4 regions of the Amphritea sp. GJ51-11 genome follow, and region 1 is predicted to be linked to each of the others. Evidence: predicted binding sites of a transcription regulator. Region 1 holds the regulator's gene; each other region holds the start of a gene.

Region 1 (3,703 bases):
CTAGCAAAGAGCTATAAAGGCCGCGCAGTTGTAAAAGATGTCTCGATGAGCGTCGATAGCGGCCAGATCGTTGGTTTATTGGGGCCTAACGGGGCGGGTAAGACAACCTGTTTTTACATGATTGTTGGGCTAGTGGAAGCCGACAAAGGCCGGATCAAAATTGATCAATTGGACTTAACCAAAGAGCCGATGCACGGCCGAGCGCGAAAAGGTATTGGTTACCTGCCACAAGAAGCCTCCATTTTCCGAAAACTCAGCGTCCATGATAACCTGATGGCTATTCTGGAAACCCGTAAAGAGTTGAGCCGGACTGAGCGTAAACAAAAATTAGACGAACTACTGGAAGAGTTTCATATCTCCCATCTAACGAAAAGTTTGGGAATGAGCCTCTCCGGTGGAGAACGGCGACGGGTTGAAATTGCCCGCGCACTGGCAACTGAGCCCACTTTTATCTTGTTAGATGAGCCCTTTGCCGGTGTTGACCCAATTTCAGTCAGTGATATAAAACAAACCGTAAAGCACTTACAAAGTAAGGGGATTGGCGTCTTAATCACCGATCACAATGTTCGCGAAACACTGGATATTTGCGAACAAGCTTACATCGTCAGTGAAGGTTATATTCTTGCAGAAGGATCGCCAGAGGATATTCTTGCCAACCAGCAGGTCAGGGAAGCCTATCTCGGTGAGCAATTCAAGCTGTAACAGGTATATAAGCGACTCTCTATGAAACAAGCGTTACAACTAAAAATGGGTCAGCATCTGACCATGACCCCACAATTACAGCAGGCGATTCGCTTGCTGCAATTATCGACGCTTGATCTGCAACAGGAGATTCAGGAAGCACTAGAATCGAACCCGATGCTAGAAGTAACGGAAGAGGATAGCGCTTCAGATAATGCCGCCGAGCAAGCGAGCTCTGATGCAGAAGTCAGCAATCATGAATCCGTCTCAGCATCGGCCAAAACCACCGAGTCTGAAGAGATTCAAGCCACCGATAGCGACTGGAATGAAGATATTCCCAATGAACTATCGACCGATAGTAATTGGGAAGACACTTATCAGACGGTCTCTAGTTCATCTTCATCATCCCATGATTTCTCCGATATGGAGATGGAGTCGAATGACACTGCGGATGAAACCCTGCAAGATCACCTGAACTGGCAATTAAACCTCACGCCGATGAGTCCCATCGACGAACTGATCGCCACCAATATTATTGACGGCATTAATGTTGACGGTTATCTCAACGTTGAACTCGATTCAATCCTGGAATATTTCCATCAGCAGGATGATGAGCAACTTAACGGCATTGAACTGGATGAAATCGAAGCGGTACTGCGACGCATCCAACAGTTTGATCCACCCGGCGTAGCCGCACGCGATCTAAGCGAGTGCCTAGCCATTCAGCTACAGCAACTACCCAATGACACCGAATATCGCAACGAAGCGCTAAAACTAGTCACTCAATATATCCACTTACTGGGTAATCATGACTACAAACAGCTGATGCGCAAAGCCCGGATGCGAGAGCCACAGTTACTACAGGCGATCAACCTGATCCGCACCCTGAACCCTAAACCCGGCTCAATGATCACTAGCTCGCAATCGGAATATGTTATTCCCGATGTGCTGGTTTACAAAGAAAAAGGTGTCTGGCAGGTAAGCCTGAATCCGGAAGTTGCGCCTAAACTACGCATTAATGATGGCTATGCAGATTTGATCCGACGCGCTGATACCAGCCCTGACAACACCTATCTGAAAAACCATCTACAAGAAGCTCGCTGGTTTATCAAAAGCTTATTAAGCCGGAACGATACCTTAATGAAGGTCACCCGTGAAATTGTACACCGCCAAGAAGGTTTTCTAGAGCATGGCGATGAGGCGATGCGTCCGATGGTGCTGCACGATATCGCTGAGGCGGTCGAAATGCACGAATCGACCATCTCTCGGGTGACCACCCAGAAATATATGCATACCCCAAGGGGTATATTTGAGCTGAAGTATTTTTTCTCCAGCCATGTCACTACAGTGAACGGTGGCACCTGCTCATCGACCGCTATTCGGGCGCTCATCAAGAAATTGGTGGTCGCTGAAAGTCCAACAAAACCCTTAAGCGATAACAAGATTGCCCAACTGCTTGAGGAACAAGGTATCAATGTTGCGCGAAGAACCATTGCAAAATATAGAGAATCGCTTAGCATTCCACCTTCTAATGAACGAAAACGTTTAGTTTAATGACTTTTTTTATCATGGGAACCGGGCGGCAACCCGGTACAATAACACTAGGAGATTACCATGCAGATCAATATTACCGGTCACCACGTAGAATTGACTGATTCCCTGAATGAGTATGTTCAGAATAAATTTGAGAAGCTGGAGCGGCATTTCGATAACATCACCAATGCACAGGTAACTCTAAGCGTTGAGAAGACGCGCCAAAAAGCTGATGGTGAAATTCACGTAGCCGGTGGTCAGCTGTTTGCTTCCGACGAACAAGAAGATATGTACGCCGCCATCGATGGGTTGATCGACAAGCTTGACCGTCAGATCATTAAACACAAAGAAAAGATGAAAACTCACAAGTAACTATTATACGATGCTAATTTCAGAATTATTAGCGCCCTCTGGAGTACTCTGTGCTCTAGAGGGGGTAGTAAAAAACGTATCCTCGAAATTGCCAGCCAACAGATTTCCGATCTGCACCCTGAGCTTGAAACTGAAACGATCTTTGCTGGCCTACTTGGCCGTGAAAGACTCGGCAGTACAGGCATCGGTGAAGGCGTGGCCATTCCCCATTGTCGTCTGGATGAGTGTGAGAAAGCCACTGCGCTACTTATTCAGTTAAAAGAACCGATCGACTTCGATGCCATTGATGGCAGCCCGGTCGACTTACTCTTCGTTCTGGTGGTGCCCTCCGAAGCCTGTGATCAACATCTACAAACGCTGGGTAATCTTGCCGAGCTATTCAGTCAGGCATCCTTCCGTCAGCAACTTAGAAACGCGGGCTCAGCTGAAGAACTCTTCACTGTCGCCACCGGAGCTAGGCAGGTCTAGCCAGATGAAACTAGTTATCATCAGCGGCCGCTCAGGGTCAGGTAAATCAACCGCCCTGCAAGCACTGGAAGATGTTAACTTCTACTGCATCGACAACCTTCCCGCCCCGCTGCTACCTGACTTGGTCAATCAGATTTTATCCGACCCAGACCATCCTAATCAGCTTGCCGTCAGTATCGATGCCCGTAACCAACACAGCAACCTGAAACAGTTTCCCGATATTTATACACAACTGAGGGAAATAGACGCACTAGACTGCGAAATACTCTACCTCGATAGTTCAGAGACAACCCTGCTAAAACGCTACAGTACGACTCGGCGTAAGCACCCCCTGTCCAATGATTCCCAAGGTTTACAGCAGGCGATCAGCTATGAAAAAAAGTTACTCGAACCGGTATCCGATTTAGCCAATATCCGTATTGATACAACCCACCTGTCACTCTATGAACTCAGAGACAGTATTAAACTGCGTATTGCCCAACGACAAGAGCAAGAACTGTCATTACAATTCGAATCGTTCGGTTATAAGCACGGTATCCCGCTGGATGTAGACTTCACCTTCGATGTGCGCTGTTTGCCTAACCCATACTGGCTGCCTCACCTGCGAGGTTATAGCGGCCAAGACAAACCGGTCATAGAATTCCTCGAG
Region 2 (3,703 bases), 1.9 Mb from region 1:
GAAGCGGCTCGCCAGCTCTGCCGGTGTAAATACGCCGGTATTAGCGAAGAGGTCGATAACGTCCTGTGATTTGAAGGCGGGTAAAGCGTCAGCAGTCGTTGGGATGTTTTTCAGACCGTGTTCTTCAACCGCTGCTTTATGCCATTCGGAAGAGTAACCGTCACCGCCAAAGATTACTTTGCCGTGCTCTGTCATCAGTTCTTGTAAAACAACAAATACCGCCGCTGTTTTGTCAGAATTTTCCGCCAGTGCAACTTCCAACTTCTCGGCGATCCATTCTAGGGAGTCAGCTAGGATAGTATTCATTGCCACGAGAGGGCCAGAAACAGACTGAGAAGAACCTACTGCGCGGAATTCGAAGCGGTTACCGGTAAAGGCAAATGGAGAGGTGCGGTTACGGTCGCCCGGATCACGATCAAACTTCAGAATCTGGGACAGACCTAGATCCATTTGTCCGCCGGTTGTTGGTACGTGAAGTGCACCGGTTCTGATATCGTCAAAAACTTTTTCCAGCTGATCACCCAAGTAAACAGATAGGATCGCTGGAGGTGCTTCATTCGCTCCTAAGCGATGGTCATTGGCAGCGGAAGCGATAACTGCACGCAATAGCGGTCCAAATTTGTGCACGCCACGAATTACTGCACCACAAAAGAGCAGGAAGTTTAGGTTTTCATTCGGAGTGCAGCCAGGATCAAGCAAATTACCTTGGGTCGAATTGCCTACAGACCAGTTAACATGCTTGCCTGAGCCATTTATACCTGCAAAAGGCTTTTCATGTAACAGGCAGACAAAGCCGTGACGTTTGGCGGTATTCTTCAGCAAAGTCATCAATAATTGCTGATGATCGGAGGCAATATTAGCCGATTCAAAGTACGGTGCGATCTCGAATTGGCCCGGAGCTACCTCATTATGGTGTGTTTTCGCCGGAATTCCGAGACGATAGAGTCTATCTTCCAGATCCTGCATGAAAACCTGCACTCTTTCAGGGATTGCACCAAAATAGTGATCGTCGAACTCTTGGCCCTTGGCCGGCGATGCACCAAACAGTGTTCTGCCTGCGAGCAATAGGTCAGGGCGGGCGTTGGCAAACTTCTCATCAATGAGGAAGTATTCCTGCTCAGCGCCGCAGCTTGAGTTCAGGGTTGCGATCTCTGTTTCGCCCATCAATGACAGTACTTTCTGTGCGGCGCTGTCCATGGCGGCATTTGAGCGTAGTAGTGGGATTTTCTTATCCAGCGCTTCACCGGTCCAAGACATAAAGACGCTTGGAATCATCAATACAGCACCGTTAGCGGTGTGCATCATATAGGCTGGGCTGGTTGGATCCCATGCGGTATAGCCGCGTGCTGCGTTAGTCATTCGCAGGCTTCCGTTCGGGAAAGATGAACCGTCCGGCTCACCTTTAATCAGCAAACTTCCAGTAAATTCGGTGATAGCGCCGCCATCTGAGTTAGTTACAACGAAACCGTCGTGCTTCTCTGCGGTAGCATTGGTCATTGGGTAAAAGATATGAGAGAAGAACTTAGCACCCTTGGACATGGCCCAGTCTTTCATGGCTGCAGCCACTGCGTCAGCCACGGCAGGGTCTAGTTCAGAACCGGTTTGTACTGTCTGTTTGATGGATTTAAAAGCAGATTTTGAAAGCGACTCTTCCATTTGCTGCAGACCAAAAACATCTGACGCCCAGATTTGAGTCAGCGGGGCTGTCATGGTCGTTGTGTATGGTGCTGCGTTAGTGATTTCATTAACCGCACTCAAACGTGTTTCATTTCTGCTCATATTCTTCCCCTTTTTATCCAAATTGTTACAGTGGATTTTTGCTGGTACGGGTTGTGGTAACCCTGATAGTCGAAAACTCAATATTAATGCTTATCTATTAAGCAATAAGCGAACCAAGTTGGTGCTATTTTTGTTTGAGCGCTAAAAATAGTGTTAAAACAGAGGCGTCGCGTTGATGGTGGCATTGTATGGCTGAGCGTCGTGTGTGCGTTATGTCGGTCAGGAGGGGTCAACTGATGACCTCTCCTGATTATTAATGATTAGCTGTCGCTTGGTTGAATCAACGGATTGCGCACAAAGCTAATGGTGGCCACGTCGTGGGTTTGTAGGCTCTGTATGGTCAAGGTGCCGGCGTTAATGATGACTTGGCCGCCGACCTGTAAGGTTTTAACCTCCTGCTTTACAAAGTCACTCAGGCTGGTGCTATCGGTGGGGCCGATGATGATACCGTAGGATCTGAAGACATCTTCTAGCGTAGCGGAGCCTTTCAGCAGTAATTCGGCATCGGGCAGGTCGGTTGCCAAGCTCGGAGATATAGTTGAAAAAATGCAGTCTACGAATCGGCGCAGGCCGGGTTTTAAGACAATAAAGAGATGATCTTCGGCCTCTAGTTTGGTTGAGCCTCTAGGCGGAAATACATCGCTGCCACGGGTGATCATCGCGATGACAGCGCCTTCTGGTAAGGCTAACTGAGAGATCGTCAGGTCGAGCACTTTGGCATTTTGCCCTAAGGTATATCTGACAATTTCGGTGTCAACGTTGGCCAGCGCCGCGATTTCCAATGTTGCCGAGGGGGTCGCGGGAGGTGGCACAATCAGTTTCAATTTTCTTGCCATCCAGGGCAGCGTTGAACCCTGCAGTGTGGCGGAGATTAACACCACGAAGAAGACCACGTTGAACAGCAGGGGGGCTTGAGGCAAGCCAAAGATGAGTGGGAAGATGGCTAGAATAATTGGCACTGAGCCTCGTAGGCCAACCCAGGATACTAAGCCTATTTCGCGTTTGTTGAAGCCAAAGAAGGCCAATAAGGGCGCAACCGCTAGCGGACGGGCGACAAAGATTAACACCAAGGCGATCAGTAATCCTTCGCGCCAAACATGGATCAGCGAGGTGGGGGTTACTAGCAAACCGAGCATCACAAACATGCCGATTTGGCTTAACCAAGCGAGCCCGTCGTGGAACAAGAAAGTGGCCCGTTGATAAACAAAGCGACCATTACCAATAATGACGCCGGTAATAAAAACAGAGAAGAAACCACTGCCGCCAAGGGTAGCTGAAACACCAAAGGAGAGTAATCCACAGGCCGATACCATCACTGGATAAAGCCCCGGTGCCTGTAACGATATGCGGTTAAACAGTTTCACCGCAGGATAGCCGATCGCTAAGCCGATAATGGAGCCAACGCCGATCTGCTGGATGAAGAGTATTAATAACTCAGTGCCGGGCATTGCATTGGTGGTGACCAGTTGCAGCAAGCCGATGGTGAGAAAGATTGCCATCGGATCGTTGGATGCGCTTTCTATTTCTAGAGTGGATTTAAGCCGGGGGCTTAGGTGGATGCCTGCATTACGTAAGATGGTGAATACCGCTGCCGCATCGGTTGAGCCAACAATGGCACCTAGCAGAAAGCCGACGGGCAGGGGCAGGTCTAATATAAAAGCCGCCGCGGCACCGGTTATTCCGGCGGTAATGGCAACCCCTAAGGTTGCTAGTGCGCTGGCGGGTTTCCAGACGAGCTTAATTGAGGACAGTGAGGTTTGTAAGCCACCATCAAAGAGGATGATCGCCAGTGCTAAGGTGCCCAGTGCATGGGCGGTATCCACATCATCAAACTGGATTCTACCAATACCATCTTCACCTGCCAGCATGCCAATACCGAGAAAGATAACCAGTACCGGTAGGCCGATGCGGGGGAAAGTTTACT
Region 3 (3,703 bases), 2.3 Mb from region 1:
GGGAAAAGTGAAAGTGGATAGTCGTGTTAAGCGTCGTTGCACTATGGTCAGGGTGAAAAAAGAGCAACAGATCACTCCGCTACTCTTTTTGTTAAGTGCTGATCGGGTTTAGATGCTCATCAATACCGATTTTACTTCGGTGTAATGTTCGATCACATCACTGCCCATCTCCCGGCCTAGGCCTGACTGTTTATAGCCACCGAACGGTAGGGCCGGATCGAGTGCGGTATGGCAGTTAACCCAGACGGAACCGGATTTGATGCGCGGGATCATCCGGTGTACCTGCGAGAGGTTGTTTGACCAGATGCTGGCACCGAGGCCGTATTGGCTGTCGTTCGCGATACGTACCGCTTCTTCAATATCATCAAAAGGCATCGCGACCAGTACCGGGCCAAAGATCTCTTCCTGTACCACCGCAGATTTTTGGTCGACATCCACCATCACTGTTGGTTTAACGAAGAAACCCGGGCCATCTACGGCACCGCCACCGGTGGTAATAGTGGCACCACTCTGACGTCCTTGATCGATATAGTTACACACTCGTTGTTGCTGTTTCGCCGAGATCAGTGGGCCCATCTGCGTATTAGGGTTTAGGCCTGCTCCGATGGTCATCTCTTCGGCAATGCTTGAGATATCGGCAACGACGTTATCGAAGTGTTTTTTGTGCACATATAAACGTGAACCGGCACAGCATACCTGCCCTTGGTTAAAGAAGATGGCATTGGCTGCACCGGCCGCTGCAGTAGGGATATCGGCATCTTCTAAAACGATGGTGGGGGATTTACCACCGAGTTCCAGTGTCACCCGTGTCATGGTATCCATCGCGGCTTTACCGATGAGCTTGCCGACCTCTGTCGAACCGGTAAAGGTGAGTTTATCCACATCGGGGTGATGAGATAGGGCTGAACCTGCTTCGATACCGGTGCCGGTAACAACATTCAAGACGCCCGGTGGATAACCCGCTTCCAGTGCCAGTTTACCTAGCATCAGGGCGGTGAGTGGTGTTTCATCAGCTGGTTTCAGTACCACGGTACAACCTGACGCGAGTGCTGGGCCGAGTTTCCAGCAGGCGAGTAGCAGAGGGAAGTTCCAAGCGACAATAGCGCCGACCACACCGACCGCTTCCCGACGGGTATAGCCATGGAACTGAGCATCCGGCATAAAGGGCACGGAAACATCAACACTACGCCCCTCGATTTTAGTGGCAAAACCAGCCATATAGCGCAGGAAGTCGATACCCAGACGGATATCCACATGTTCTGCGACGGCGACATTTTTACCATTATCCAGTGTTTCGATTTCAGCCAGCAAGCCCGCATTTTTTTCAATCAGATCGGCGAAGTTCCATAACAGTTTTTGACGATCGACGGGCTTGATACGGCTCCATTCTGAATCTTCAAACGTTTTACGGGCTGTAGCGACCGCTTTATCAATATCCGCTTTGCTGCCACTCGGTACGGTGGCCATCTGTTCGCCATTGGCAGGGTTGATAACCGGTAGAGTGCGGCCATCTTCGGCATCAAGCCATTGGTCGCCGATCAAAAATTTATGCTGACGTTGAATAAAATCTAGCGCTGCTGTCGAAGGGGAGAATTGTGTTTCGCTCATATTTATAAACCTTATTATCGTTATGTTTTTTGTGACCGAGGTCTGAAATCCTATACAGACAATCCGCAACTCAGTGGGATGGCTATTCAGTAGAGTTGCTATCGCAAGGGCTGTGCCAGAGTTATTAAATGCAATTAACTGATTGTTTTATATGCATTTGTTCATGATTTTTAGGCGAGCTTTGACAGCGTCCAACTGTTTTACTCTGAGACAGAGTGTTAAAAAATAAGTCAGTTGGCAGGCTTGTTTGTACGACTGCTGTTCATGGAGGCGGTCAGCGTATAGGCGAGATAAGCGCCCTATATCGGGCGGATCATGGGCTGAGGGGGCAGAGAGGGCGCTGTATTGAGGTGGGTTGTCTTTTAAGGGTTGCTTTCTCGATCAACGATGCGGTGAAAAGCGCAAGGGGTATCTCGATACTGTTACATTTTTGTACAGCGGTGTTACGTAATAAAACACTCGCCAAGCCGTTTATTCCTAGTGGTTTACCCTTATTTCTAGCTAGATGATTGAAAAATATAGAATTATTTCTCTTGGCACACGCCGTGCTACATATCTTCACAGGTTAGAACTATGAGCGGTGTGAGGCTGCCCAATTAAATTAACAACAAAGGAGTCTGGCCTTGATGAAGAATTTTAAACTACCCCGGTTGACGGGTGGGTTTCTGCTGGGGTTGATGTTACCAACAGGAGCCATACAGGCGGCTGATGCTGAAGCCATTATTCAAACGAAGTGTGTGGCGTGCCATACCCAAGAGAAAGCTGAACCTTTGCAGATGAGCCGTATGAGCCATCAACGGAAAACCCCTGAGGGTTGGTTGATGACCATCGCCAGAATGCAGGTGATGCATGGTCTTGAGGTCACCGATGATGAGCGGCGAACCTTGGTGAAATACTTTGCTGATAAGCAAGGGCTGGCACCCGAGGAGACCGAAGGTTCTCGTTATGCCTTAGAACGTCGTCTGACTACCATGGAAAGCTTTGAATCGACTGACTTTGAACAGATGTGTGCCCGATGTCACTCAGGTGCGCGGGTGCAGTTACAGCGCCGTTCGGCGTCTGAGTGGACCCATCTGGTGAACTTCCATTTAGGCCAGTGGCCGAGTCTTGAATATCAAGCCCAGGCACGGGACCGTGATTGGATGGGGCTGGCACTGAATAAGATGGTGCCGGAACTCGCCAGCAATTTCCCTCTGCAATCAACCAGTTGGGATAACTGGCAAAAAGTCACTAAGGTACCCGTGAGTGGTCGCTGGAGTTTTAGTGCACAGATGCCTGTCAAAGGTAATGCCCGTGGCGTGATGACGATCTCTGGCGGTAAAGGGGATCAGTATAAAGTCAGTGTTGATGGCGAGTATGCGGATGGTTCGGCACTGAAGGGTAGCGGTAGCGCAGTGGTTTATACCGGTTATGAATGGCGTGCTAACTTGACCGTCGATGGTGTCAAAATGCGCCAGGTGTTTGCTTTGTCTGCCGATGGTGATGAACTCACCGGCCGTATGTTTGAAACGGTGCATGATGAAGCCGGTATGGATTTCTCCGCGGTGCGTAGCGGTAGCACACCAACACTGCTCTCGGTGCAGCCTAACTATATCCGCGCAGGTAGCACAGAGGTGTTAACGCTGGTGGGAACCGGCTTAGGCAAGCAGATCTCTCTCGGCGATGGTGTGAGCGTAGTCAGTGAAATCTATCGTGATGATAACAAAGTGGTGGTGCAAGCCACGGCTAACAATAAGGCACAACCGGGCCCACGCAAGGTGGATGCGGGTAAAGCGGAAGGCGCCACACTCAACGTCTATAACAAAATTGATCGCATCAATGTCGTGCCTGACTTCACGGTTGCGCGTGTCGGTGGCAATGGCGGTTCAACGCCGAAATATAATGCTTATTTTCAAGCGGAAGCCTGGATGAATGGTGCCGATGGTCAGCCGGGTACGGCGGATGATATGCGCATCGGTTATCTACCGGCTAAATGGCATGTTGAAGCATTCAATGAGCAGGCTGAAGCGGATCGGGATGTTCACTTTACCGGCCGTATGAATGAGAAAACCGGTGTCTTCATCACCGCCGGGGCAGGACCCAACCCTGAACGGCG
Region 4 (3,703 bases), 1.0 Mb from region 1:
AAGCCAACAGAGATTTGATCTGTGCATCGTCTGCTTGCCCCGATGATATTGATCCTGCCAATGGCTGGAACCCCACCGATATCCATGTCCGTATCTATCCGGCACGTTGTGAATTTCCACGTTCTGTGGGTTACCGAATTACACCAGAGGAACAGCCCCGTATGACTAAGCCGACCGGTTTCCATGGCCGCACATCCGCCCTGACAAAACAGTTTACTGAATATCGAGGCTACTGGGTGGCGTCAGAATATCAGAATTATGGTGCTCGGGCTGAATATTTAGCCTGTCGTGAGCGTGTCGCCATGATTGATTTAACGCCACTGAGAAAATTTGAAGTGGTCGGCCCTGATGCTGAAATCCTACTGCAATATGCGTTAACGCGAAATGTCTCACGGATGTCTATTGGCGAAGTGGTCTATTCGGCGGTGTGCCACAGCACGGGGGGGATGATCGATGATGGGACGTTATTTCGTTTAGGGCAGCATGCGTTTCGTTGGATCTGTGGTGATTCATACTGCGGTATTTGGTTACGTCAATTAGCCGCTGAGAAAGGTTTGCAGGTACAGGTACGGGAATCCACGGATCAGATTCATAACGTTGCAGTACAGGGGCCGCAAAGTCGCAACCTGCTGCAACAGATTATTTGGAACGCCGAGTCTTGCACTCCGGTTGCTGAGCTAGGCTGGTTCCGCTTTATGACCGGTCGCATCGGTGGCCCGGATGGGATGCCGGTGATGGTTTCTCGGACGGGTTATACCGGTGAGCTTGGCTTTGAAGTTTGGTGTCATCCGGATCAGGGCGAGCAGCTATGGGATACGATTTGGCAGGCCGGTGAGCCATTCGGTATTGCGCCGTTAGGCTTTGATGCCTTGGATACATTGCGCATAGAAGCGGGGCTTATTTTTGCCGAACATGAGTTCTGTGCCGAAACCAATCCATTTGAAGCGGGCATTGGCTTTACCGTGCCGTTGAAAACCAAGACCGATGACTTTGTTGGACGCGACGCGATTGCAGCTCAAAATCCATTGAGTCGAAAAAAACTGGTTGGACTGATGATCGATAGTCAAGAAACCGTTAGCCACGGTGATTCAATCTTTAATGGTCGTTTCCCGGTGGGCGTGGTGACCAGTGCGACCTATTCGCCGAGCCTGAAAAGCCAAATCGCTTTGTGTCGTGTTGAGCCTCAGTTTGCGGAGCCTGGCACTGTACTGGAAGTTGGACAGCTGGATGGCCAGCGCAAACGGATTCCGGTGCGTACAACCACATTACCGTTCTACGATCCAGAAAGAACTCGCGTCAGAAGTTAATAAAAGCAAAACCTATATCAGCGTGGGGCGGTTAGAACGCTTGATATAACGTGATGGATGAGAGTGATTAACAAGGTTTGGACGCTCATCATCCGCGGATGATGGGTGTTAATTCAAAGGGGGATGCCTGTAATCGAAGAGGGTCGGTGATGAGTTATCCGTTTTTAGCGTAGGCAATGATGGTCATTATGATTTACGCCATCAAGGTTAGCCCTATTACCTATGTAAGGGTGACGACTGATTTAGACTCTTTTTGGTGCGGTGCATCATTTAAGGTCAATAAAAAGATGAGGAAGAGAGAGTAATTAGTGGTTTTTATTATTTAACTCACTGATATTAAATAATAAATATTGCTGGTGGTATAAAAAATGCATTTCCTGAAGGGAAATAAAGTTTACCAACGATAAATAAAATTTAACGGCTTAAATCGCAGTTCTAAACGATTGTGCAATAGAAAATTTAACAGATGAGAGGTTTCCCAAAATGGAGCAGACAGCCCCTACATTAGCAGAGTTACAAACTCTGATAGAGATGACGGGCACCATCAATATGGAAGTATTCTATTGGTGGTGTACCGGTTTAATGATAATTATCCATGCAGGCTTTTTGGCGTATGAGATGGGTGCTTCACGCCTGAAAAATGCCCTGGCATCTGGTGTGAAAAACATTCTGGCATTCGCCTTTATTATTCCGACCTTCTTCTTTTTCGGCTGGTGGATCTATCTAGCCATGTACAACGGTTTCACGCCCGATTATGAAGCGGGTGCAGCAGGTCTGCCTTGGTCTTTGAATATGGGGCCGAACCTAGCCGATAATGCGAGTGGTATCTTCTGGGGTGCTTTTGTCCTCTTTGCGGCAACCACCGCATCAATTTTCTCCGGTGCGGTGATTGAGCGGATTCGCATGAGCTCTTTCCTGATTCTGGCGATCATTCTCGGTTCAGTTGTTTGGATTCTGGGCGCGGCCTGGGGCTGGCATCCAACTGGTTGGTTGACCGTTGAGTGGGGCTTCCATGACTTTGGCGCAGCAGGTTGCGTACATATGGTTGCTGGCTTCTTTGCGCTGGGTGTCACCATTAACCTTGGGCCACGTATCGGTCGCTTCCTTGCGGATGGTACGCCGGTTGATATTAAAGGTCATAGTATGCCGATGACCATTATCGGTCTGATGCTGATCATTGTTGGTTTCTTCGGTTTCCTCGGCGGCTGTATCATCTATGCCGGTAGCGCTCAATGGACGACTATCTTCGGTACGCCTGTTACCTTGTCAGCAGTTAGCTTCAATACACTGATGGCTTTCTCCGGCGGTATTATTGGTGCTTACTTTGTTACTCGTCAGCCTTTCTGGATGATGTCCGGTGCACTGGCGGGTATCTTCTCTGCGGCGCCAGGTCTGGATCTTTATTACCCACCACTAGCGTTCCTGCTAGGTATTACCGGCGGTGTTGTTGCGCCATTAGCGGACAAGTTCATCACCAATAAGTTTAAGGTTGATGATGCAGTAGGTGCATTTGCGGTTCACGGTGTGGGCGGTCTGATCGGTATTATCGGTCTAGGTATCTTCGCCAGCGGTTTCCCGAATGTTATCGAAGGTGCGCCTGACGTTTCATTCACAGGTCAGCTAATGAGTGCCGGTGTCATGGCTCTACTCGGCTTCGTGCCAGGCTATGGTCTGTCTTGGGTAATGGCGAAAGTGAACTTCCTACGTGTACCACCTAAAGCGGAAGAGATGGGTCTGGATATTGTTGAAGTACCTCTGGAAGCTTATCCAGAATCAGTGCCAGCATATTCATCTGAAATACCGGCTACTAAAGTAACAGCCACTGCAACGGCTTAAGGAGAACGACTATGAATTCAAGTCCTATTACTAGTTGGGAAGGCGCAGAAGCGTACTTTACCTTTGCGGATAGCCCAACCGCTATGATGCTTATTCTGGGTTTGGCTGTTCTTGCTACGGCAGGTGCAGTGTTGGCCAGCGTGCTGCACGAAAATCACACCTATATCGATTATAAGTAGTGATTAGTCCTGTCGTGTTACGATAGGACGAAACCTGTTCCGGAGTGGTACTCACTGCTCCGGAACTTATTTTTTATAACATGCGTTGTTCATTGTTTATTTAAAACGACCTTTGTGGAGTTCGTCGTATTATGACCGTTTATTCCGCCACAGCAGGCCAGCAGCGCTGGCAGTTTGAAGATCTTAAAACACTGTTGGCTAAGGCGACACCGTTACGTTCCGGTGATTGTCTAGCGGGGCTGGCGGCAGGGTCGGCACGAGAGCGAGTGGCGGCACAGATCGCTTTGGCGGATCTACCCCTGAAGGTCTTTTTAAATGAGCAGGTGATTCCACCTGAGATCGACGAAATCAGTCGGTTAATCGTTGATAGTCATGATCCGG

What was found. The regulator sigma-54, encoded in region 1, starts transcription at its own class of promoters, with help from an activator protein. The targets are predictions, from matches to a motif close to TGGCACNNNNNTTGCTNT.
Region 2: AC0L4K_RS15255 (glutamine synthetase III family protein) is a predicted target of sigma-54. The motif match lies at 1,878-1,895, and genes of this name have one in related genera.
Region 3: peaA (quinohemoprotein amine dehydrogenase subunit alpha) is a predicted target of sigma-54. The motif match lies at 2,143-2,160, and genes of this name have one in related genera.
Region 4: AC0L4K_RS07075 (ammonium transporter) is a predicted target of sigma-54. The motif match lies at 1,665-1,682, and genes of this name have one in related genera.

The regions. Positions count from the first base shown of each region.
Region 1 covers NZ_CM147881.1:614,105-617,807, reverse strand. Annotated here, with positions in the region: gene lptB (LPS export ABC transporter ATP-binding protein) at 1-702, shown strand, start outside; gene AC0L4K_RS02665 (RNA polymerase factor sigma-54) at 724-2,235, shown strand; gene hpf (ribosome hibernation promoting factor) at 2,296-2,586, shown strand; gene ptsN (PTS IIA-like nitrogen regulatory protein PtsN) at 2,611-3,054, shown strand; gene rapZ (RNase adapter RapZ) at 3,059-3,703, shown strand, end outside.
Region 2 covers NZ_CM147881.1:3,409,488-3,413,190, reverse strand. Annotated here, with positions in the region: gene AC0L4K_RS15255 (glutamine synthetase III family protein) at 1-1,779, opposite strand, end outside; gene AC0L4K_RS15250 (potassium/proton antiporter) at 2,040-3,647, opposite strand.
Region 3 covers NZ_CM147881.1:2,950,015-2,953,717, reverse strand. Annotated here, with positions in the region: gene AC0L4K_RS13200 (aldehyde dehydrogenase family protein) at 109-1,608, opposite strand; gene peaA (quinohemoprotein amine dehydrogenase subunit alpha) at 2,235-3,703, shown strand, end outside.
Region 4 covers NZ_CM147881.1:1,625,527-1,629,229, forward strand. Annotated here, with positions in the region: gene AC0L4K_RS07070 (DUF1989 domain-containing protein) at 1-1,307, shown strand, start outside; gene AC0L4K_RS07075 (ammonium transporter) at 1,791-3,143, shown strand; gene AC0L4K_RS07080 (hypothetical protein) at 3,155-3,322, shown strand; gene AC0L4K_RS07085 (ethanolamine ammonia-lyase subunit EutB) at 3,454-3,703, shown strand, end outside.